4 regions of the Lysinibacillus sp. FN11 genome follow, and region 2 is predicted to be linked to each of the others. Evidence: riboswitches for the same ligand, from Rfam matches in the RefSeq annotation. Region 2 holds a riboswitch; each other region holds the start of a gene.
The links. Region 2 has a riboswitch for S-adenosylmethionine ahead of NP781_RS21110 (cyclase family protein). Riboswitches for the same ligand answer to the same signal wherever they lie in the genome.
Positions count from the first base shown of each region.

Region 1 (5,627 bases), 2.0 Mb from region 2:
ATTACCAGCCGCCTTTAAAAAATCAAAGCCTACCAGTAAGAAGCTAAAGATTAAAAAGGACCCTGTCCCAGGACCAAGAAATCCATCATAAAAACCAATAGCAAATAATAGCAGCATAAATAAAAACAAATGTTTTTTAGATAGATTTTTTACGGTAGCGACGGCACCCCAATCCTTTTTAAAGATCGTATATACCCCAACAGCCGCCAGCATAACAAGCATTAATGGCTTTAGTAATGCTGGATTAATCAGATGCACAGTCCAAGCACCACATAATGATCCGATAAATGCTAGTGGAAAATATTTGAGGACAGAGCGAATGTCCAGCTGGCCAGAACGATAGAAAGAAATAGAGGAAGTGAGCGAGCCCATAGCTCCTGCTAGTTTGTTTGTGGCAACAGCAGCGGCTGGATTGAGCCCAACAAATAGTAGGGCTGGTAGTGAAATTAAACCTCCCCTCCCACTACTGAGTCAACAAAAGCCGCCAGAAATCCAAATGAAATTAATAGTATGAGAATATGTACATCGATTTCAAACAACATATGACACCTCTTTATAATTAGTTACTACTGAAATAGTAACTAATTTTATTTGCGCTGTAAACCCCATTTTTTCATTGGCAAATCTTCACATTGGTAGCCTATAATAAAGATAATGGAGGGATTACATGGAGGAATTAATCACCCAGCTGAAAGAAATGGGTTTTACAGAATATGAAGCGAAGGCCTATACGGCACTTGTTCAGCAAAGTCATGTCAGTGCCTATCAGGTTAGTAAAAATTCTGGCATACCACGTGCAAGAGTGTATGATATTTTAAATATCCTTGTAGAAAAGGGCATCGTGTTAAAAGAAGAGACCGCAGAACAAACGACCTATTCGGCAATGCCTGTGTCTGTGTTCTTACAGCAAATGCAACAGCGCTGGGAGTCGAATTTTACGTCTATAAGCGGGAAGCTAGAGAAATTAGAGGAAAAAGTGCAGGAAGCTGAGCCTAAAGTGGTCATGCTGAAGGGCAGGGAATCTATTATCAATTATTGTCAGTCACTTCTAAAGAAGGCGAAGAAAAAAGTGATGCTGTCGATGTGGGAAGATATGTATGAGGTCTTACGTGAAGATTTGCAAGAGGTGGCGCTGCATGTTCCTGTTCATGGCATTACGTTATATGTAGGAGAGCATCTAGCCTCAATTGACCAGCATAGAGCCACACATTATACAAAAAAAGCGTCGACACCGCATTGGTTTATCTTATCGGTAGATGGTCAGGAAATGATTTATGGTCATTCTCCATCTACCCAAGAGACGGCCTTTATCACCAATGATTCCGTTCACATTTATTTGTTAGAGGATTATATATGGCATGATGTACTCATTAATCGGTTAGTAAAACGGGATGATCAGGAGTTAGAAGACTGGATTGCTAAGGAGCGGAAAGCTTTTTTCTTAGAATAGTCTTATAAGGGAAGGGGAGTAACTTGAAAAAATTCGTGTTGCTAGGTTTAATGAGCTTACTCATGCTAGGAGCCTGTAATGCTACACCACCAACCAATCCACCAACGATTCATGAGCTAACGGTTGTCCCAGATAATGTCCAAAAAAATATTGTTTCTAATGACAGAATACAACTATTACATGAAAATGATGCTCCATATTATCTTGTTTATTATTCAAAAGGGAATGTATTGGCAAGTATTACAGCTGAGGGAAATAGGCTTATCATCCAGTTAGAAGAAGGCAGCGAGCAAAGGAAAGAGGCTCAGCCCTATGTTTTTCAAATCACCGTCAAGAATCCTGAGCTTGATACCATTGATTTGCGAATAAACGGTCAGAGTACGCCCATTGATCGTATGACCATTATGTGATAAAAGAAACCGAAATCTTTAGATGAGATTTCGGTTTCTTTATGAGATGTCTAATAAAAGACTTTGTCTACGTTATATTTAGAGCGGAAAGTATTAATCGCGTATGTTTCGTAAATTTCACGTTCCATTGGATCTTCTACTTCATAGACTTCAATTTTGAACACTTCATCACGATGGTTTTTCATCGGAGATACATTATCCTCGAAATGTTTTTTAATACGTTGACGAATTTTACGTGCTTTCCCAACAAATAATAGCTCATTCTTGTCATTATAGAATAAGAAAATGCCGCCTTTATCACGTGTGATTTTATGGAAGTCAATAAAACCGAAGTAAGGTGTGATTGGCACATCACCTGGTTTTAAATCTTGTTCACGTTGACGGATTACTAGATCTGGTTTTGGAAATTCAATTTTAATCAAACTATTCACGTTCCTCTCTCTTACTAAAAGTATATGGTAACATAATTACGGCATGTTTACCATAAATTTTAAATGCAGAAACACCACATATAGCAAGCTTAGTGTACATCAATTGAGCAAGGAACATGCACATGAATCACAAAATATTCTATGAATTATTGATATTCTAACTAGTTCGTGTTACAATTCAAGATAATTAAATAATCTTATCAAGAGAAGCTGAGGGATTTGGCCCGATGACGCTTCAGCAACCTCTAACAATTGTTAGAAAGGTGCTAATTCCAGCAAAGGATTTTTTCCTTTGAGAGATAAGAGTGGACGTGAAAAAAATCCTTCTCATTCTATCTCGTATGGAATGAGGAGGATTTTTTAATTTTGTTGCATCCTATGCAAGCAAGGTTTGCTAAAAGAGAGTGATTATAGAGAGGGGAAAGCAAGATGCCAATTAATATTCCGAAAAATTTACCAGCTGGAGAACATTTACGTGAGGAAAAATCTTCGTCATGGAAGAAGATCGTGCGAAAACACAGCAAATCCGTCCATTAAATATATTAATATTAAATTTAATGCCTGAAAAAGAAAAAACAGAGCTCCAATTATTACGTTTATTGGGGAATACACCATTACAGGTGAATATTACCTTTTTGAATACAGCCACACACGAGTCTAAAAATGTGAGTAAATCTCATTTGCAGCTTTTTTACACAACGTTCAATCAGATTCGACACCGCCGCTATGATGGTATGATTATAACTGGTGCGCCAGTAGAAAAAATGGCTTTTGAAGAGGTCAACTATTGGCAGGAAATTTCAGAAATTATGGATTGGTCAAAAAAGAATGTGACATCTGTGCTACATATATGTTGGGGGGCACAGGCTGCATTGTATCATCATTATGGCATTGGGAAGGTCGAGCTTTCTGCTAAATGCTCAGGTGTCTATTCCCATGTGATTACAGATTTAACTGTAGATTTGGTACGTGGCTTTAGTGATTTATTTACTGCGCCCCACTCACGCTATACATCTGTTTCGATTGACGAGGTTCGCAATCATCCAGATCTACGATTATTATCCTATTCAGAGGATGCAGGGGTATTTATTGTACAATCAAAAGATAATAAAAATATTATGATTACGGGGCATCTAGAGTATGATGCGACAACGCTAGCCGATGAATACAGTCGCGATGTGGCGAAGGGCATAGATATCGCTGTTCCTGTAAACTACTTCCCGAATGACGATCCGACACAAGTGCCGATGAATACATGGCGTGCCCATACGCATCTATTATTCTCTAACTGGTTGAACTACTATGTTTACCAAGAAACACCATATGAATGGGATTTTGTAGATGAAATCGAATATCATATTTAATTAATAAAAAGTCTAATTTCTTTTCTAGCTTTAAAAGAAATTAGACTTTTTGATTGTCATTTTCTGTTTCCTGCTGAGGTGTTTCGTTTTTTTGAGCTTTGGATTTACGATTTCGAATAACTACCACAATCAGCAATAGTATGGGTAATAAAATGGTGAAAATAAAGGAAAAGATTGGCCAAATTTCATTATTATAATTAGTAGAATGCACAATATCTGGATGAACAATTTGAGAAAGTCCAATAACAATTATCCCCATCGGTATAATGAGTGGGCGATGATCCTTGATCTTTAAAATTTGTGCGAGGCCAACAACGGTCGTATAGAAATACATAAATGTACGAATATAAATAGACGAAATCCACATAAATGCCATAATGATCTCTATACGCTGTAAAAAATTTCCTATAGATATTCTTTGTGCTAAGGCATAGCTAGGAAAAGTCCTTGATGCTGTGTTTTCAGGACCTAATACAAGAATCGATAGGACAATCAACGTAACTAAGACGATTCCACCAAAGATTGCCCCAATATATAGCCCTTTCTGTGCAGACGGCTGTACATTGACACCAGTAGGATAGAGCATCATTAATACAAGTAATGGAAAGGAAAAGATACTCATAAAGCGTGCAATACTATAAAACATAGATGTTTTGGTTGCTTCTAGTAGAGGCTGAATATTCTCAAATGTAATTTGAGGGGTAATACTAAGGACGAAAAAAATAAAAATAAAGATAAACAATGGGAAGAGGATTTCTGCCGAACGGGCAAAGGTCTCAATTCCTAAATAAGCGGCATACATAATAATGATACTGAACAGTAGGGCAAATGCTAATGTCGGTGTCTCTGGCATTACTTCCGTTTTCATGAAAATACCTATAAAATAGAGTAATTCTCCAGCCGAAAGAAAGGTCATAATCAGGAAACAAATTGCTGTGATTTTCCCAAAAAAACGCCCAAGAATTTTTTCATTAGCCTCGATAAAGTTTAGAGATGGTGTTTGATTGGCCAGTGTTAAAAATAATTTTAGTACCAGTAAACTAAGGAGAACACCAATGCTTGCTGCTATCCAAGCATCTTGCTTAGCGGCACCAGTAATACTCGAAGGGATAATTAAAATCGCTGTACCGATAGAATAGAGGAAGGTAACGATTGTAAACTGTCTTGAACTAATTATCTCTTTTTCCATCAAGCTACCCTCCGTTTCTCAGTCCATCTTTCTATTTTGTGAATGACACAATGTAATCCCTAATTGGTGTGAAGATAAAGGTAATCAAATCTAATGGGCTAGGAATATGGATTTTCAGGGCAATCCCCATATTTAAAGCCGTTCCAATAAGAAGCAAAAAGGAGAATACAATCATGGCTTTTCTATCCTGTTGCTTTTTTAGCTTTGGAATAAAAATAAGCGCAATGATTATCGCGATGATCAAGATAGCTACGGCTAGTACCATTGCATTTATTCCTCCTTTGGCTTGTTTAATAATGAATTTTGCATCGTACCTGAACCTTGGGTAGTTACCTTTACATGAACTACCACTGCTAAATCTGGAAAAATGGAAGTCCAATCATCCTTGATTTTTTTCCACTGCTTAGGATCTGCCCGATGTAGGGCATCCCCAAATCCAAAAACATCTACTTCATATTGCTGTTGAATTTTCTCTACTGTTTTTTCTATGCGTTCATCAATTCCCTGGGCTGTTTTTTTGTTAACGTAATCAATCGATTTATTTTTGGTAAGATCGATATCACATTCGACCTCTCCAACATTCTGCTCTACATTAATATGAACATCGATTTTCGGTTTCCCGTTTTTAAATGACCCTTTCACCTTTGTAGTGGATTGGGTAATTTCAGTAGACAAGGTCCCTTTATTAGGACAGGCAATGATTTCTATCGTACTTTGAATTTTGTCATTAAGAAAACTAACACTTTTGCTTTCACTTTCAGTCAGTAGCCCTATATATTTATC
Region 1 covers NZ_CP102383.1:2,009,565-2,015,191, reverse strand. Annotated here, with positions in the region: partial or broken gene NP781_RS10775 (TSUP family transporter) at 1-542, opposite strand, end outside; gene NP781_RS10770 (TrmB family transcriptional regulator) at 668-1,450, shown strand; gene NP781_RS10765 (hypothetical protein) at 1,474-1,860, shown strand; gene NP781_RS10760 (nucleotide excision repair endonuclease) at 1,911-2,282, opposite strand; SAM riboswitch class I at 2,486-2,597, shown strand; partial or broken gene metA (homoserine O-succinyltransferase) at 2,721-3,655, shown strand; gene NP781_RS10750 (GerAB/ArcD/ProY family transporter) at 3,696-4,844, opposite strand; gene NP781_RS10745 (hypothetical protein) at 4,876-5,109, opposite strand; gene NP781_RS10740 (Ger(x)C family spore germination protein) at 5,115-5,627, opposite strand, start outside.
Region 1: linked by a shared signal. The riboswitch ahead of metA (homoserine O-succinyltransferase) and the one ahead of NP781_RS21110 (cyclase family protein) in region 2 are both predicted to bind S-adenosylmethionine.

Region 2 (5,627 bases):
GCGTTGGCATCCTTATATAGTGAATGTCTTACAGCAGGATGTTTCGAAGTCTATAGCTATTAAAGCGGTGCTTGATCATTTTAATATTGACCCTAAGAATGCGATTGCCTTTGGGGATGGGGATAATGATATTGATATGTTGGAGTATGTAGGAGTAGGAATTGCTATGGGAAATGGTAGTAAAGCTCTAAAAAGAGCTGCCAATTTTGTTACAAAGAAATCTACGGATGGCGGTATCAATTTTGCTTTACGTCAGCTTCAAGTCATTTAGAGCGCTGAGGTTACACTATATATAGCAGGTAGATTTTAATAAATTTTAGGTGGGATGATTTATGGCACATCACGTGCAGTCTCTAATTGAACATTACGGATACTTTGGGATTATCGTGATTCTAATTGGAGGTATTGTTGGGGTGCCACTTCCTGATGAGGTGTTTCTAACTTATGTAGGCTATAGTGTTTACCGAGAAAGTCTTGAACACATTCCTGCTTTGGTCAGTGCAATGATTGGTGCGGTTGGAGGCATTACCTTAAGCTACTATATTGGTTATCGTTTTGGCTTACCGTTATTGCAGAAATATGGCCCTAGAATTCATATTACAGAGCAAAAAATTGACTTTACGAAAAAGATGTTTACAAAAATAGGACCTACCCTATTATTAATTGGCTATTTTATTCCAGGGGTACGCCATTTGACAGCATATATTGCGGCTATTAATAATTATCCTTATAGAAAGTTTGCGCTTTTTGCCTATATAGGGGCATTTATCTGGACGTTCACATTTATATCATTAGGAAAGATGCTTGGAGAGAAATGGCTATTTGTTGGATACTATTTAACTCATTATAGTATCTATCTTATCCTTTTATTTATTGTAGGGATGCTCATTGCTTACTTTTTATTCAAAAAAAGAAATGGACAAACATAAAAGTCGGTATACGCTATACCGACTTTTATGTTATGGCAAAATAGCAAATGAGCGCACAGGGAAGCCAGATGCTTTTTCTGGCTTAGGTACGATATTGAAGATGATAGCGCCTTTCGCAGGTAGCTTGTCTAAATTAGTCATTAGCTCAATTTGATAGGTGTCTTGGTCAAGCACAAAATATTCGCCCTCTAGCTTGCCATTTTTACGAAAATCAGCAGCAGAGTCCGTATCGAATGTTTCATGACCAATTGCGCTTACCTTACGTTTTGTTAGTAAAAACTGTAAAGCTTCTAAACTCCAGCCAGGGATATGGTTATGTCCATCTGCATCCTTATTACTGAAAGCCTCTTTATCTGGCCAGCGCTTACTCCAATCTGTACGTAATGCAACAAATGTTCCTGCTTCAATTTCTCCATGCTTGTCCTCAAAATTAAGAATATCTTCTACACTTAATGTAAAATCATGGTTGCTCGCAGCCTCTTGTGATTTATCAATAACAACAAGGGGGAGAACAAGCTCTTTTAGTTCTAATTCTTCTAAGTAGCGAGTATCTCGCACAAAATGAATGGGTGGGTCGATATGTGTGCCATATTGACCAGGGAACGTGAATTGTTGAGCGAAGAAACCATCCTTATGAGAAAATAATGTTTCAAATTTAGCGTCCTCAAACATAAAAAAATGTGGTGAATTAGGGCCGAAAGTATGTGTTAAGTCAACCCACTGTTTCGATTTTAATAATTCCAATGCTTGCAAAAGTTCATTAGACATCGATTTCCCTGCTTTCTGTAAAAAATAGTGGTAAATAAAAAAGGAGTCCCCTAATAGAAGAGGACTCCTGCTTGAAACAACGGTAGTTCTTCTTCTCATCTTCAAGGCTGATCATTTTGCCAATTGGAATTAGCACCATACTGTTAGCTGGTTGCTGAGACTTCATCGGGCCAATCCCTCCGTCTCTCTTGATAAGAAAAGTAATATAAGAATTTTCAGAAATAACAATACAAACACTTTAGCATAGTTTTTTATAGTTTACAAGTTCACTAGGAATTTTCACCAATTCAAATTTAAGGTGACGCCACAACAATCATTATCAATAAGACGTATTCTAAAACTGTCTGGTGTATAGTTTGTTTCAAATTTCACCGTAATGCCTGTTGATGTGATTAATTTTTCAACCTCTGTTTTATTTGAAAGTTGAGCAGCATTCATTAAATCATGTGCGAATTGTTGGGAGCTATCTATTTTATCCGTAAGTAATTGGGCTTGCTGCATCATCGCCTTTATCCGTGATGCTGGAGCTTTTAATTTGTGTGTATCGACAGGTGGAAAAGGATTATTGGTCGGCATTGCTAGGTGTTGCGAAAAGGGTCTAATGGCAAAATGATTAGCGATAGGCGATGTTGGATAATGATAGGGATGCACAAAATACGGATAAGGATTGTAATACAAGGTCATTCCTCCTATCCTATAACTGATACCTTATCTTATGTAGCCAAACGGCTTTCGGTGTTATTAGCAGTGCAATGTTTGTCCTAAACATTTAAAAAGGAAGCTAAAGTAAGCTTCCTTTTAGCCAAGTACATTCAAGACATCATCAATTTTTTTACTATGTGATAAAATGCCATAATTCATCCATGTTAAAAAGTCTACTTCATAGATACAGTTGCTTTTAACGGCAGCTAGGTTTTTCCAAGTAGGAGTTTTTAAAATAGCACGTTCCTCATTTTCATAAATGGAATGTTGTTTATCAAAGGTAATAAATAAATGATCAGCATCTAATTGCAACAATTGAGCAAATGTCAGTTGAACTTTACGTTGATTGTGCGGAATACTCAATACTAGTGAATGTGGCATTAAACCTAAATCACGATATAAAATGGGGCCCGTATAGCCACATTCAGGGCCCGCGTATAGAGTAATGCCAATGGCTGAAATACGGAGAAATGCCACACTTTGCCCATAAACAGATTTGCTAAGAATTCCTTTTGCTTGTTGTACTTTATCTTCATATTGTAGGATTACGTCTTGCATCAAAGAGGTTTTTCCTGTTAGATCTGCAATTTTAAATAAAGTAGATTGCCAATTCTCTCCGGGGTGTGAGAGGTGGCAGACGGGGGCTACCTCATCTAAATGATGAAAGGATTCCCAACGCTCTATACCAGAATCTAGCATAATTAAAGTTGGCTTATAGTAAAGGAGTCGATCTATTTCTCTATTTTGTACATCGATATCTGGCACTTCCTGTAGACCTAAATAGTCTTGTTTTCCCCATTTTGAATGACTGAATTGAGCAATTGGCGTAATCCCAAGGGCAACAAAGAAATCTTCTAAGAATGGTGCAAATACACGTAGATGGCTGCCTTGATTTCTTCGATATTGTCCTGGAGAGATGCCGACATGTTCTTTAAAACGACGATTGAAATAATACTCATTATTAAATCCGACAGATTGGCTAATTTCAAATACTCGATCATTTGTTGTCATTAATAGTTGCTTAGCTTTTTCAATACGAATGTTAGTTAAATAGTGAAGAGGAATTTGTCCCGTAATATCTTTAAAAATACGCGTATAATTCCATCTTGGTACGTCAGCGAGCTGTGCTAGCTGCTCAACCGTCCACTCCTTTTCATAATGTTTATGTAAATGGTTAATGGATTGTTCAACAGATTGGCGATCATTTTTTTGCATTTGCTTGGGTATGGTTTGATGTAAGAGCAATAACATCAGTTCTTGAAAGTGCACATGCTGTTCAAAAATCGTGTGTTCATCCTCCGCTAACCGGTTCTGATAGATGACTTCTAGCAGTCTATGACATTGTGAAAAGGGGAGAAGATGTCGTTCGCTGATACTTGTAAAATGGCTATGTGAATTCTGACTATTGCTGAGATTGACAATGTTGAATTGTAATTGATAAAAACAAAGGTGCTCACTTTGAATGTGGATACTAACCGTGTTATTTGGCGGTATCAATATGCACTTTTCTTCACTAAAATGAATGGTGTCATGATCTATTTCTAGCTTTCCGCTACCATTCATTACGATGAAAAGTGTATAGAAATCACTACTAATCAATAACTTTTTTGATGATTGAATTGCATAAGAGATATTTTGTAACGTATAAACATGTGTTAAGTTACCCATTGATAATTCACCCCTTTTTGTTGAATTGGCATAACAACACAAAGAAAGCCCTCATTAAGAGCGTTCTTCATGTTGTTGAAAAAGATCATATGACTAGTAGAAAAAGCCCGTTTAGCAAGGCAAGGGGTTGATTTCCGCTCCTCCAGCGTCCTTTCCAGGGGGCGTCCGATGAGCCGCTTCACTCACTTACGTTCGCTCCAGGGTCTCATCTGTGACGCTAAATCCCCTTGGAGTGACGCTGGCTCCACTCCAATCAACTATGCTGCTAACGTGTCTTTTCTTCTTTCGTACTAGCAGTAGGGAACAAAAAAGTCTATTAAAGAGAGGATAGGCACTTATTTCAATGTGAAGAAGTGATGAGTGACAAAACCTATCCATTTTCTCCTTCACAAAAGTGCTATTGATTAAACACTAAACCAAAGAAAGCCCTCGTTAAGAGCTTTCTTTTGAAAATTATTTGACGAACCATTTCTCTAGATCATCATACTTTAGCAAATTGGCTGTGATTGCGCCAGATTGCCAATATGTGCGATCAGCAATATAGACATGCCCGTTTTTTACAGCAGGGAGTGTTTTCCATAGTGTACTATCTAACCACTTAATGGCTTCTTGGTTTTCTTTAGACTCCCATGTACCGTTTGAAGGGAAAAGGATGATATGATCCGCATCTAATTCCGTGATAGCCTCTTCCGATAAGCCCTCTTGGGACTCTGCCATATTACGGGCTAATGGATGTGGTGTTAAGCCTGTCTCTGTGTAAATATAGCCAGAGTAGCGATTTTTAATGCCAAATAACGCTAATGTATTATCTGCTACATTTAGTCGTACAACAGCAACTGTTTCGTCTCCAATTGATTCATCTAGTTTTGCTTTTAAATCGGAAACACGTTGCTCATATCGATCAACCATTTCTTTTGCTTTATCTGGAATATTTAAAACATCAGCTATTGTTTTTGCAATTTCACGTGGATCTTGTAGAATATCTTCTTTCAAGCGGTAAGTCGGCGCTACCTTTGAGTATTCCTCATACTTTGCCTTGTCTGCGGCACCATCTACAATGATTAAATCAGGCTTGGCTTGTAATAATGTTTCCATGCTACCAGTAATGTCGAACTCAGGAACATCTAATCCTAAATAGTCCTGTTTTCCCCAAGATGGGTGATACCATTGCACAACGGGATTTACATCCAAAGCAGTTAAATAGTCTTCCAAATAGATAGCAGCTACACGCTGTGGATTTGTAGGAATTTCTACTTTTCCAAACTCGTCTTCTACAATTCTTGTATCTTTAGATGATTGTTCTTCTGTAGCTGTATCCTCTTTTACTTCATTTGAGCCACAGGCACTTAATACGAATATTAGTGCAAAGAAAACTACAAATGAAAAATATCGACCTCTACGCATTTTATTCACTCCTATAGATTTACTAAAACAGTAAGGGTATTCCCTTAAATCAGAATGATAATCATTCTCGTTTGGTTCAAGTAAATTATAGGATACAACATATCAACAAACAATACACATTCTCTACTACTTTTTTATACAAAATGAAATTCAGAG
Region 2 covers NZ_CP102383.1:4,006,440-4,012,066, reverse strand. Annotated here, with positions in the region: gene NP781_RS21120 (Cof-type HAD-IIB family hydrolase) at 1-271, shown strand, start outside; gene NP781_RS21115 (DedA family protein) at 333-929, shown strand; gene NP781_RS21110 (cyclase family protein) at 960-1,697, opposite strand; SAM riboswitch class I at 1,790-1,895, opposite strand; gene NP781_RS21105 (YuzC family spore coat inner layer protein) at 1,977-2,381, opposite strand; gene NP781_RS21100 (helix-turn-helix domain-containing protein) at 2,496-4,067, opposite strand; gene NP781_RS21095 (ABC transporter substrate-binding protein) at 4,521-5,471, opposite strand.

Region 3 (5,627 bases), 290 kb from region 2:
GAGGTTTTTCATCTTTTAAGACCTCACGAATGGCTGCAATATGAGCCGGTGTCGTCCCACAACATCCACCTACAATATTAAGCCAACCTTTTTCTGCAAAACCTTTTAATTTTTGCGATAGCGATTCCGGTGATTCATGATAACACCCTTCTTCATCTGGCAAGCCAGCATTTGGATAACAGCTAATATAGCCTGTTGAAAGCTCTGCTAATGAACGAATGTGATCCGTCATAAACTCAGGTCCTGTCGCACAGTTTAGGCCAACTGATAATGGTTTAATATGCTCGATCGAAATATAAAAGGCATCGATTGTTTGCCCTGCAAGCGTTGTACCCATCGGTTCTATTGTTCCTGAAATCATGACGGGTAGCTCTTTTCCCGTTGATGCAAAAGCGCGCTTTACGCCAAGTGTGCCTGCTTTGACATTGAGCATATCCTGACTTGTTTCTAATAACAAAACGTCGGCTCCTGCCTCAATTAATGCCTTTGCCTGTACATAAAAATTTTCCTCTAGCTCATCAAATGTAATACCACCAGTTACTGATAACGTTTTTGTTGTTGGCCCCATAGCCCCTGCAACAAAACGTGGCCAATCCGATGTGGAATAACGATCCACTGCTTGGCGAGCAATTTCCACTGCACGCTTATTAATTTCTTCTGCTTTTGTGCCAAGATCATATTCATTTAACACAAGAGGCGTCCCACCAAATGTATTTGTACAAATAATATCTGCGCCTGCCTCTAAGTATTTATGGTGAATTTTTTCAATGACATCTGGTCTAGTAAGCACAAGATTTTCATTACAGCCATCAAGTTCCTCGCCACCAAAATCCTCTGCTGATAAATTTTCATTTTGTAGCATTGTTCCCATTGCGCCATCAAGAATTAAAATGCGTTTCTCTAGTTGCTCTTCAATCGAGTGCTTAGCCATGTATACTTACTCCTTTTTTCTGTTCATCCAATTGCTCTATATATTTCATCAACTCTAGTGTCACATCGTAACGTAAAAATGGTGTAATAAGGTAAATCCCATTGAAATATTGCGTAGCCACTTCTACTAATTCTTTGGCAATAGCAATCCCTTCCAATGTTGCCTTTTCTTTATCTTCTCCACATGCTTTCATTCTTGTTAAGGCATCTTCAGATAATTTGATACCTGGCACTTCATGATGTAAAAATTCAGCGCTTTTATAACTCGTAACAGGCATAATACCGATGTAAATTGGAGCTTGTAAATGCTTTGTTGCCTCATAAATCTCTACAATCTTCTCTTTCGTATATACTGGTTGAGAAATGAAATAGTCTGCCCCATGCTCAATTTTCTTCTCCAAGCGTGTCACAGCACGATCTAACACACGGACGTTTGGATTAAATGCAGCAGCAACTGAAAAATTTGCTTTTTTACGAAGTGGCTTACCTGAGAACGAGACCCCTTCATTTAATTGCTTAATTAATTGGATTAGCTCCATGGAAGATACATCATAAACACTTGTCGCACCTGGGAAATCTCCTACTTTCGTTGGATCACCCGTAACGGCCAACACATCATGAATACCTAAAGCATTTAACCCCATTAAATGGGATTGTAGACCAATTAAATTACGGTCGCGACATGTAATATGAGTTAGTGGGCGTACATTATGTGTGCTCTTCAACAATGCGCCCATTGCAATATTACTAATACGTGGAGAGGCCAGTGAATTGTCTGCCATCATAACTACATCTGCACCTGCATCATATAATTGCTTTGCTCCTTCAAGGAACCCATCGATCTCTAAATGTCTAGGTGTATCCAACTCTACTATGACAGAGCGTTCACGTTTAACTTTTTCATGAAGAGGCTCATACTTTGTTGGCTCCGCTTCCCGAACAATCTCAATCTTTTTAGGCTTCGCATGCTTCTCCTGAACCGGTGATAACTCTTCTAAATACTTCTTTGCTGCTGCAATATGTTTGGGTGTTGTACCACAGCAGCCCCCTATTAAGCGTACACCTTGATCACGCAATTCAACAGCCGCTCGACCAAAATAATCAGCTTCTGACTCATAAACGACACGCCCATCCTCTAAGTCCAGAAGTGAAGCATTTGGATAGGCCGACATAAATGCCTTATGAGGAAGTTCTACACCCTCAAATGCCAGAATTGTATGGTGTGGACCTAGTCGACAATTGACACCAACAATATCAGCACCTAGGAATTCAAGCTCATGTAGAGCATTATTTAAAGACATCCCATTTTGTAAAACACCAGGCTCATGCATAGAAACTTGTGCAATAATCGGCAATTTTGTTTTTTCTCGTAGCATCTTTAAGGTTGCTGTTAATTCTTCAAAATCATAATAAGTTTCAAGTAAAAGGCCATCTGGATTCCCTGCAAGTAAGACTCTTGCTTGTTCTTCAATAGTCGCTAATATTTCATCCAAGGTTGCATCACTTTTACGAATTCCCCGAATACCACCAATTGTTCCTAAAACAAATTGACCGCCATCAGCCGCTGCTCGTTTTGCGATGGTGATAGCAGCTTCATTAAATTGTTGGACACGTGATTCTAATCCATAGCGAGCTAATTTAATGGCATTTGCACCGTACGTATTCGTTTGAATGATGTCAGCACCAGCTGCAATATATTCTCTATGAATCTTTTCAATTAACTCGGGTCTCTGAACATTCATTTCCTCATGGCAATACTCCAATCCATAGCCATATAGCACTGTGCCTATTGCACCGTCTGCCGTCAATACATGCGTTTTTAACCTTTCAAGCAATCCCATAAAATTAGCCTCTCTTCCTATGTCTCTATATAATAAAAAGCCTTCTTTCATAAAAAAGAAGGCTTTAACGATTCATCATTGTTGTTCCTTCTCATCTTCGACTCAACGGTCTTCTGGATTTAGCACCTGACAATAAAGTTGGTTGCTGAAGCTTCAATGGGCCAGTCCCTCTGCTTCTCTTGATAAGAATTAAGTATGAATTTTTTAAATAATTAAAAGAATCATATCGTTTACTGACGAATGAGTCAAGACTATTTCACATAACAAAGTTTTTTTCCACTTAAAATCTTAGAAATTGGCAAGTTCCTTTGCAAGCTCTTCGCCAATTTTTTTCCCATTTTGAATGCAAGCACCGATACCTACGCCAAAATATGAGCACCCTGCAATCGATAAATTAGGATATTTCTCATGTAATTCTTGTAGTAATCCTTGTAATGCCTCACGATGTGCTAGATCATATTTAGGCATTTGATCAATCCATTTTGTTACATTCACAACGGTTGGTTGCTCCTCTATTCCTAGGCTCTTTCTCACATCTTCTAAAGCAACTGCTGCCAATTCTTCATCCGTCATGGCACGTAGTTGCTCATAGGCTGGATTGATGCTCTTATAAAAGAGTCGCACAAGTAATTTATTTTCTTTCGATGTATGCTTCCATTTACGACTAGTCCAAGTTGCTGCATTACAAGTAACGTCTGAATTATGGGAAACAATATAGCCTGTTCCATCTGCTGGCAATTTAGCATCTGGCACATCAAAACCTAAATAGATAGTAATCGCTGACGCTGTCGTAAATCGATCAAAATAGCGGTTTAAAGATTCATCCTGTAGCAGATTTTGGACAGTATCGTTCGGTAATGCTAAAACGACATAATCTGACTCAATAATTTCACCATTAGCTAAGGTAATAGTGTAGTTCTTATCTTGTTTTTGAACATTTAACGTAGTAACACCCTTGATAATTTCTACATCGGATAAGGTTTGTTCAAGTCGATCAATTAAAGAAGATAAACCTTTTTTAAACGATATAAATTTTTTGTTCGCTGCTTTAACAAATTGCTCACGATTCGCATCAAAGCCTTTAATAATACTTCCATAATCATTCTTATAATCAATCAAATACGGTAAAGTAGAGCCAATAGAAAGCTGATGTAAATCTCCCGAATAAACACCTGCAAGGACTGGTGCAATTTGATTTTTCACCAGTTCCTCTCCTAAATAGTAAGTTAAAAATTCACCGATTGAACTTTCCTTTGTGAAGCTATTGTTTGGCAATGTTAAATCCTTCAACGCTTCTTTTTTTCCTTGCTCGGAAATAAGTGTACTTTCCTCTAAGGATGCTAAACTCATCGGTATTCCGAAAGTTGAATCTGCCGGAATAGCATGTAACTCATTATTCGTATAAATATAAGAAATACCTGTTTCGTTGTAAACTAGTTCCGCCTCAAAATCAAGCTCCCGCACGAGTTCCATAACGCCTTGATGACGGGCTACAATAGAATCAGCACCCGTTTCCATGATGAAACCTTTTTCATGTGCTGAATATAATTTGCCTCCTAAATATGTATTTTTTTCTATAAGCACTAGACGAACATCTAAATTATGTTCCTTTACTTGACGTTGCAAATAATGCATTGTACATAGTCCTGTAATACCGCCGCCTAAAACAACAACTGTTTTCATCATAACCGCCCCTATTATTCGTTCTTTCTACAGTATAATCTTTTTTTCATTGAAAATTACGTTAAACCCTTTACAAATTTAGCAAAAATAGAGCTATTTCTTCAGTGAAATAGCTCTTACTTTCTGAATCTCTATAAGATTGATCCTCTATAACGATGGCTTCACAACAAACATTTTAATAGGTACTATAGTGTTTATTACGTCTAAAAACATAAAAAATAGGATGTTGTTAATAGTCTATCCTTTTAAATTTTGCGCAAAGCTCGCTAATTTTTCTGCTGAATTTGTTACCTCAGTAAATGAAGTGCCTAATTCACTTAATATGCCTACAATTGCTTGTATTTTTGTTGCCATACACTCATTTTGATCTTTTGCCTCTGTCATGGCTCCCAATATACTCGTAAATTGGCCTTCAGTTTGTAACATATTTTCTTCACCTGCTGCAACTTCATCTTGAATATTTGTCAAAGAATACTCTAGTTTCTCTGTTCGTTCACCTGTCTTTTTCAATAACAAAGCCACCGCTGTAACAGATTCTTTTGTCTGAATTGATAATTTCCGTACTTCATCGGCCACTACACTAAAGCCCTTTCCCGCTTCCCCAGCACGTGCTGCTTCAATTGCTGCATTTAAAGCCAATAGATTTGTTTGATTCGCAATATTGGTCACAACACTCATGATTGTTTCCATTTCCTTAGACATACCTGATAATTGTTCTATATTTTCTTCTATATCATGAAGAGAATGACTAATATTTAGCATATTTTGTGATTGATTTTTTAAACGCTCGCGACCCTCAAGTGCTTGGTTTTCAGCCAGTGTAGACACATCGAGTGATTTTTTTGCCAAATGTTTAATTTCGTCAGATTGCTTACTTAAGCAGGAAAATGAATTATTGGTTTCCTGTGAGATAGCTGCAAGTGCTTCCGAAGAATCTACAATCTGTCGTTCAATCGCTTCTTTTTCATGAACCATTTTTTCTTTCAGTTGTTCCACAGTGTTTTCAAAAGCTTCTAAAACGAGTTGTTGCTCAAAATTACAAATTTTCGATATAGCTCTGATCGTATTAAATTGATCTTGTGGAAATTCTATATTTTTTTCGACTAAATCAATAAATGATATCGATAAATCTTGGAATGCACAGATATACCACTGTGTTCTAAGCCCAATGTG
Region 3 covers NZ_CP102383.1:3,713,520-3,719,146, forward strand. Annotated here, with positions in the region: gene metH (methionine synthase) at 1-931, opposite strand, end outside; gene NP781_RS19630 (bifunctional homocysteine S-methyltransferase/methylenetetrahydrofolate reductase) at 924-2,771, opposite strand; SAM riboswitch class I at 2,860-2,960, opposite strand; gene NP781_RS19635 (protoporphyrinogen oxidase) at 3,060-4,454, opposite strand; gene NP781_RS19640 (globin-coupled sensor protein) at 4,692-5,627, opposite strand, start outside.
Region 3: linked by a shared signal. The riboswitch ahead of NP781_RS19630 (bifunctional homocysteine S-methyltransferase/methylenetetrahydrofolate reductase) and the one ahead of NP781_RS21110 (cyclase family protein) in region 2 are both predicted to bind S-adenosylmethionine.

Region 4 (5,627 bases), 750 kb from region 2:
TTGAGAATAATTTTGTAAATAACGGTCACGAACTTTTTCAAAATAGCTTTCACGCTGTCGCTGAACAAGTAAATACATTAAAAAGATAAAGAGCACAACTAATAAGAAGGAAATTATTGCAAAAAGCGTCGAAATAGTCAGCTTGATCATAGCCAAAACCTCGCAAACGTTCTTTTAATTTTGGCTTCTAGCAAACGTAAATTAAAAGGTTTGACAATATATTCATCAACACCGCCTTCATAAGCATTAAGCGCTGCCCCTTCAGAATTGCGTTCTGACATCATATAAATAATAAATTTCTTTTCATTGGGCATATGTCTTAAGATATGCAATATTTCTAGACCATTTTTTAGAGGTAAAATATCATTCATAAGAATTAGATGCATATGCCCTGATTTATAATCATCCGATTGCAAAAAGCTATAGCCATCCTCATAAACCTTCACATCTAAAGAAAAATAAGGGATATTTATTTGATTAAGCGTTGACTCTAATACTTGTCTAAAAATTGCGTTTTGCTCAATAATACTAACTTTCACTAATTCAGTTGGTTGCTCACAGTAATCCTTAACCTCTGCTATACTCCATATCAATTGCTCATCCCTTGATAACATCTGTTTATTTTTATTTAACAGCTCTTCAAAAATAACGTTATTATTTCTTATTTCTGTTATAGAGGCCTTTAATGTAATCTGTTGGAACTTCCGTTCTGCTTTTAAGATGGCAAATATTCGTTTTAAAAACGCCCTAGCTTCTACATCACTACTTTGTAAAAAGAAGATGCCCCAATGATCCCCATCGGCTAATTGAAAAAGCAAGTCTGTCTTGCGTATTTTTGATTGTAAAAACGAGGTAACTTGATCATTCACATTTTCATTTAGTGGTGTAGAATTAGCTGTTTTTAAAAAGACTGCTGTTATGGTAAGGCGTGATCTAATAACACTTTCTCGCCATATTTTAAAGTAACGTTCTACTTCATGTTCTTGCATGATGTCATGGGTGAATTTTATATCATTCATTAGAATCACTCCATCTAGTTTTTTCTTATTATTACTTTCTATCATTTATTTCGTAGATTAACAACATTACTATAGTAATAAATGTGACTAAACAATATCTAAACATAAATAGACGTCATAAAAAATACATAGTTTCTCATCAATTTAACTACAAATAAAAAAGAGTACATAAGTCGTTAAACTTATGTACCCTTTTTATTTAATTCTTATTTTACCGGTACTACTGCACCTTTCCACTCTTCTAAAATGAAGTCTTGGATTTCTTTAGATGTTAATACTTCTAATAATTTTTTAATTTCAGGTTTTGTTTCATCACCTGCACGTACAGCGATGATGTTAACATATGGAGATTCTTTATCTTCAAGAGAAATAGCATCTTCAATTGGGTTTAAACCGTTATCGATGGCAAAGTTAGAATTGATAAGTACTGCATCGCCTTCATCATTTTCGTACATTTGTACAAGCATCTCTGGTGCAGTATTTGCATCGAATTTAAAGTTTTTAGGATTTTCTTCAATATCCTTTAATTCTGCTGCTGTTTTATCAATGCCTTCTTTTAGTTTGATTAAGCCTTTAGCCTCTAATAATGACAGCATACGACCATGGTCAGATACTGAGTTAGAAAGTAAGATTGTTGCGCCTTCTGGCAGGTCTTCTAACGTTTTATATTTTTTTGAGTAAATACCGATTGGTTCAATGTGAACACCACCTGCATTGACGAAATCATAGCCATTGTCTTTAATTTGTAGCTCTAAATAAGGAATGTGCTGGAAATAGTTGGCATCAATATCTTTTGACTCTAAATTTTGGTTTGGTAGAACATAATCTGTATACGTTTCAATTTCAAGGTCTATGCCTTCTTTAGCTAAGATCGGTTTTGCTTTGTCTAAAATGACTGCGTGTGGTGTATTAGAAGCACCTACTTTTAATGTTACGTTTTCTTTGCTATCTGTTTGATCACCTGATGCTGATTTTTCATCTTCTTTTTTATCTGTACCGCAAGCTGCTAATGCTAGTACAAGTATTGATAAAAATAATCCTGCTAATAACTTTTTCATTTATGACACTCCCTTTTATTTGTTTAAAATATGTTAGCGGTAAGAACCGAAATAACCTCTTTTACTTGCTAGCGTTTATCAATTTTCTCGGTAATTAAATCACCAATCCATTGAATAATAAATACGACTACTAAGATCAAAATAGTTGCCATTAATGTCACATCTTGGCGATTTCGCTGGAAGCCGTCTAAGAAAGCTAAGTTACCAAGACCCCCTGCACCAATAATTCCTGCCATCGCAGTATAACCTACAAGAGCAACAGCCGTTACAGTGATACCAGAAATCAAGGCTGGCAATGATTCAGGAACCAATACTTTCCAAATAATTGTAGAAGTTTTCGCCCCCATTGAACGAGCTGCTTCAATCACACCTTTATCAATTTCACGTAACGCAATTAATACCATACGAGCATAAAACGGTGCTGCACCGATAATTAATGCAGGTAACGCCGCATTAGCTCCTCGAATTGTACCTAGTAAAAACTTCGTAAATGGAATTAATAAAATAATTAATACGATAAATGGAATGGACCGGAAAATATTGACGAGTGATCCTGTTAAAAAGTTAACGATTTTATTTGCCCATAACTGATTGGGACTAGTTAAAAATAGAACAATACCAATGACTAACCCAAGAATAAATGTCACAACCGTTGATATAGCTGTCATGTATAATGTTTCATACGTAGCTTGCCACATATTTTCCCAGTCTACATTCGGAAAGAGATTAGTTAGCATTTTCAATCACCTCCGTCTGTACTTCCACTGTATTTAAATAACGAAGGGCTTCAGTGACGTTTGTCTGAGAGCCATCAATTTGCACAATCAATGTACCATATGCACCATTTTTTGTTTGCGAAATATTTCCGTGAACAATACTTACTTCTACATCAAATTGTTTCACAAGATGTGAGATGACAGGCTGTTCTGTTTTTTCACCAACAAAAATAAGTTTGACAAGTTGTCCAGTTGGATAGTTTGTTTTAATTTGTGCTACCGTATCTTGTGTTTCCTTAGTGTCTGTAATTTGAGATACAAACTTCTTAGTAATAGCTGCCTGTGGGGCTTGGAAGACTTGCAATACCTCACCACGTTCCACAATTTCGCCTGCCTCCATCACCGCTACACGATGACAAATTTTGCGAATGACATGCATTTCGTGGGTAATCAGGACGATTGTTAAGCCTAAGCGTTCATTTATATCTACGAGTAAATCAAGAATAGCATCCGTTGTTTCAGGATCGAGTGCGGAAGTCGCCTCATCACATAGTAAAACCTCTGGATTATTCGCTAATGCACGTGCAATTCCTACACGCTGCTTTTGTCCACCAGAAAGCTGGGATGGATAGGCCTTATCGCGCCCTTCTAAGCCTACAAGGGCAATCAATTCCTTCACACGTGCTTCACGTTGAGCCTTTGGGAAGCCTGCGATTTCTAAAGGGAATGCAATATTTTCGGCAACTGTTCTCGACCAAAGTAAATTGAAATGCTGGAAAATCATACTTACCTTTTGTCTAGCCGCTCTAAGCTTTTGCCCTTTTATCGATGAAAATTCTTGATTGTTCACCGTTACTGTTCCTGCTGTCGGTTTCTCTAAACCGTTTAATAAACGAATCATGGTACTTTTACCAGCACCACTATAGCCGATAATGCCAAAAATTTCACCTTTATTAATAGTAAGGTTGACGTCTTTGACTGCCGTTAATTCGCCATTTGCTGTTTTGTATTTCTTTGTAATATTTTGAAGCTGGATCATAGCGAATACTCCTTTTCTCATATAGAAAACCCCTTCACTCACAGACAAGTAGAAGGGGTCACGTATGATACGTTAAACCGTTCTCTCATCTTTCAAAGAAAAATCTTTGAGTGATTTGGCACCTTTTCACATTGTGATGGTTGCCGGGCTTCATAGGGCACTTCCCTCCGCCACTCTTCATAAGAGTTCGATATATTTAATGTTTTAGTAATATATTTGATACTTTACCACGCTAGTAAAGTTCAGTCAATTGATTTTTTTAACAATTCATATAAAAATGGTACGGATTGAAAGGCATAAATTTTTTCTGTCACTTTTCCGCCATCACTGATGAGTAGACAGGGAACACTTTCAATTTGATGCTCATAGGCAATGTGTTCCAAAAAGTTGATATTTGCTTTACCAATTTGTAGCTGTGGCAGTAATTGTTCAATAACGGACATCATTTTAGATGCCACTGCACATGTTCCACACATCGGTGTATATAAATAAAATGCAGTTTTCTCTCCCGACTGTTTAGCCGTTTCCCACTGCTCTGTTGACCATTCTTCCATTTACTCACGCAACCTTACAAAATATATTCATTATGGATTGAAAAATGTGCACGCAGTAAAATCATCGCTAGGACTTTTCTTGGTGTCGTTTCTACTTCCTTGTATGTTGGCATTGTGCGCAGATGCTCAGCTTCTGGATAATGTCTGTCCATTAATGCACGTAGCTTATCCCCAGAAGTATCTGCATCAAAAAAAGTAAATAGCTCACAGCCCTCATAGGGATCCAGTAGTTCTTCTAGTTGATGCACACCAATTGTACCATTCGTACATAGTATTGTAACATTCTCATTCAAAATAGGCTCAATTTGTAGCTTATCTGAACGCCCTTCTACTATCAAGCATTTTCCCTCGAACATTACGCCACCTCCATTTAGAGATCCCCACTTATAAGTCATTATATAACAAAAAACGCCGGTAGTTGCCGACGTTTTTCGATTATGGCTTGTCTTATTCAGCGATCATTTCTTCGTATTGCTCTGCTGTCATTAGTTTCTCAACTTCTGATGCATCAGCAGGCTCAACAACGATCATCCATGCTTTTTCATATGGTGATTCATTAACGAATTCTGGGCTATCTTCTAAATCTGCATTTACTTCCACTACAGTACCTGAGATTGGTGCATATAATTCAGAAACAGTTTTTACTGATTCTACGCTACCGAATGGATCATCTGTTTTGATTTCGTCGCCAACTTGTGGAAGCTCAACGAATACGATATCTCCTAATTCAGATTGTGCGAAGTGAGTAATACCAATACGTACTTTTCCATCTTCTACTTTTACCCATTCATGTTCTTCAGAGTATCGTAAGTCTTTAGGTGTGCTCATGCAAAAACCCCTCCATAAATATGTAATATATTCACTTTCAGTGTGCCATACTTCTCCTCTAAATACAAGGTTTAATACGGTTATTTCCAAGCTTGCTCAAAATCTACTTCTTTAAAACCTAAAGTAACTTTTTTCCATCTGTGACGATGGGACGTTTAATTAACATACCATCTGAAGCTAATAACTCAAGCTGCTCATCCTCCGTCATTTCGGCTAACTTGTCCTTTAAGCCAAGCTCACGATATTTCATACCTGAGGTATTAAAAAATTTCTTCAAAGGCTGTCCGCTAGCCTGCCAAATAGCTGTTAATTCTTCTTTAGTGGGAGGTTGCTCTGCGATATGTACCTCTTCATAGGAAACCTCATGCTCATTTAACCACTTCTGTGCCTTTTTACATGTTGTACATTTCGGA
Region 4 covers NZ_CP102383.1:3,258,262-3,263,888, forward strand. Annotated here, with positions in the region: gene NP781_RS17300 (HEAT repeat domain-containing protein) at 1-150, opposite strand, end outside; gene NP781_RS17305 (response regulator) at 147-1,019, opposite strand; gene NP781_RS17310 (MetQ/NlpA family ABC transporter substrate-binding protein) at 1,226-2,077, opposite strand; gene NP781_RS17315 (methionine ABC transporter permease) at 2,146-2,814, opposite strand; gene NP781_RS17320 (methionine ABC transporter ATP-binding protein) at 2,804-3,832, opposite strand; SAM riboswitch class I at 3,915-4,018, opposite strand; gene NP781_RS17325 (thioredoxin family protein) at 4,075-4,386, opposite strand; gene NP781_RS17330 (toprim domain-containing protein) at 4,401-4,742, opposite strand; gene gcvH (glycine cleavage system protein GcvH) at 4,834-5,214, opposite strand; partial or broken gene NP781_RS17340 (arsenate reductase family protein) at 5,295-5,627, opposite strand, start outside.
Region 4: linked by a shared signal. The riboswitch ahead of NP781_RS17320 (methionine ABC transporter ATP-binding protein) and the one ahead of NP781_RS21110 (cyclase family protein) in region 2 are both predicted to bind S-adenosylmethionine.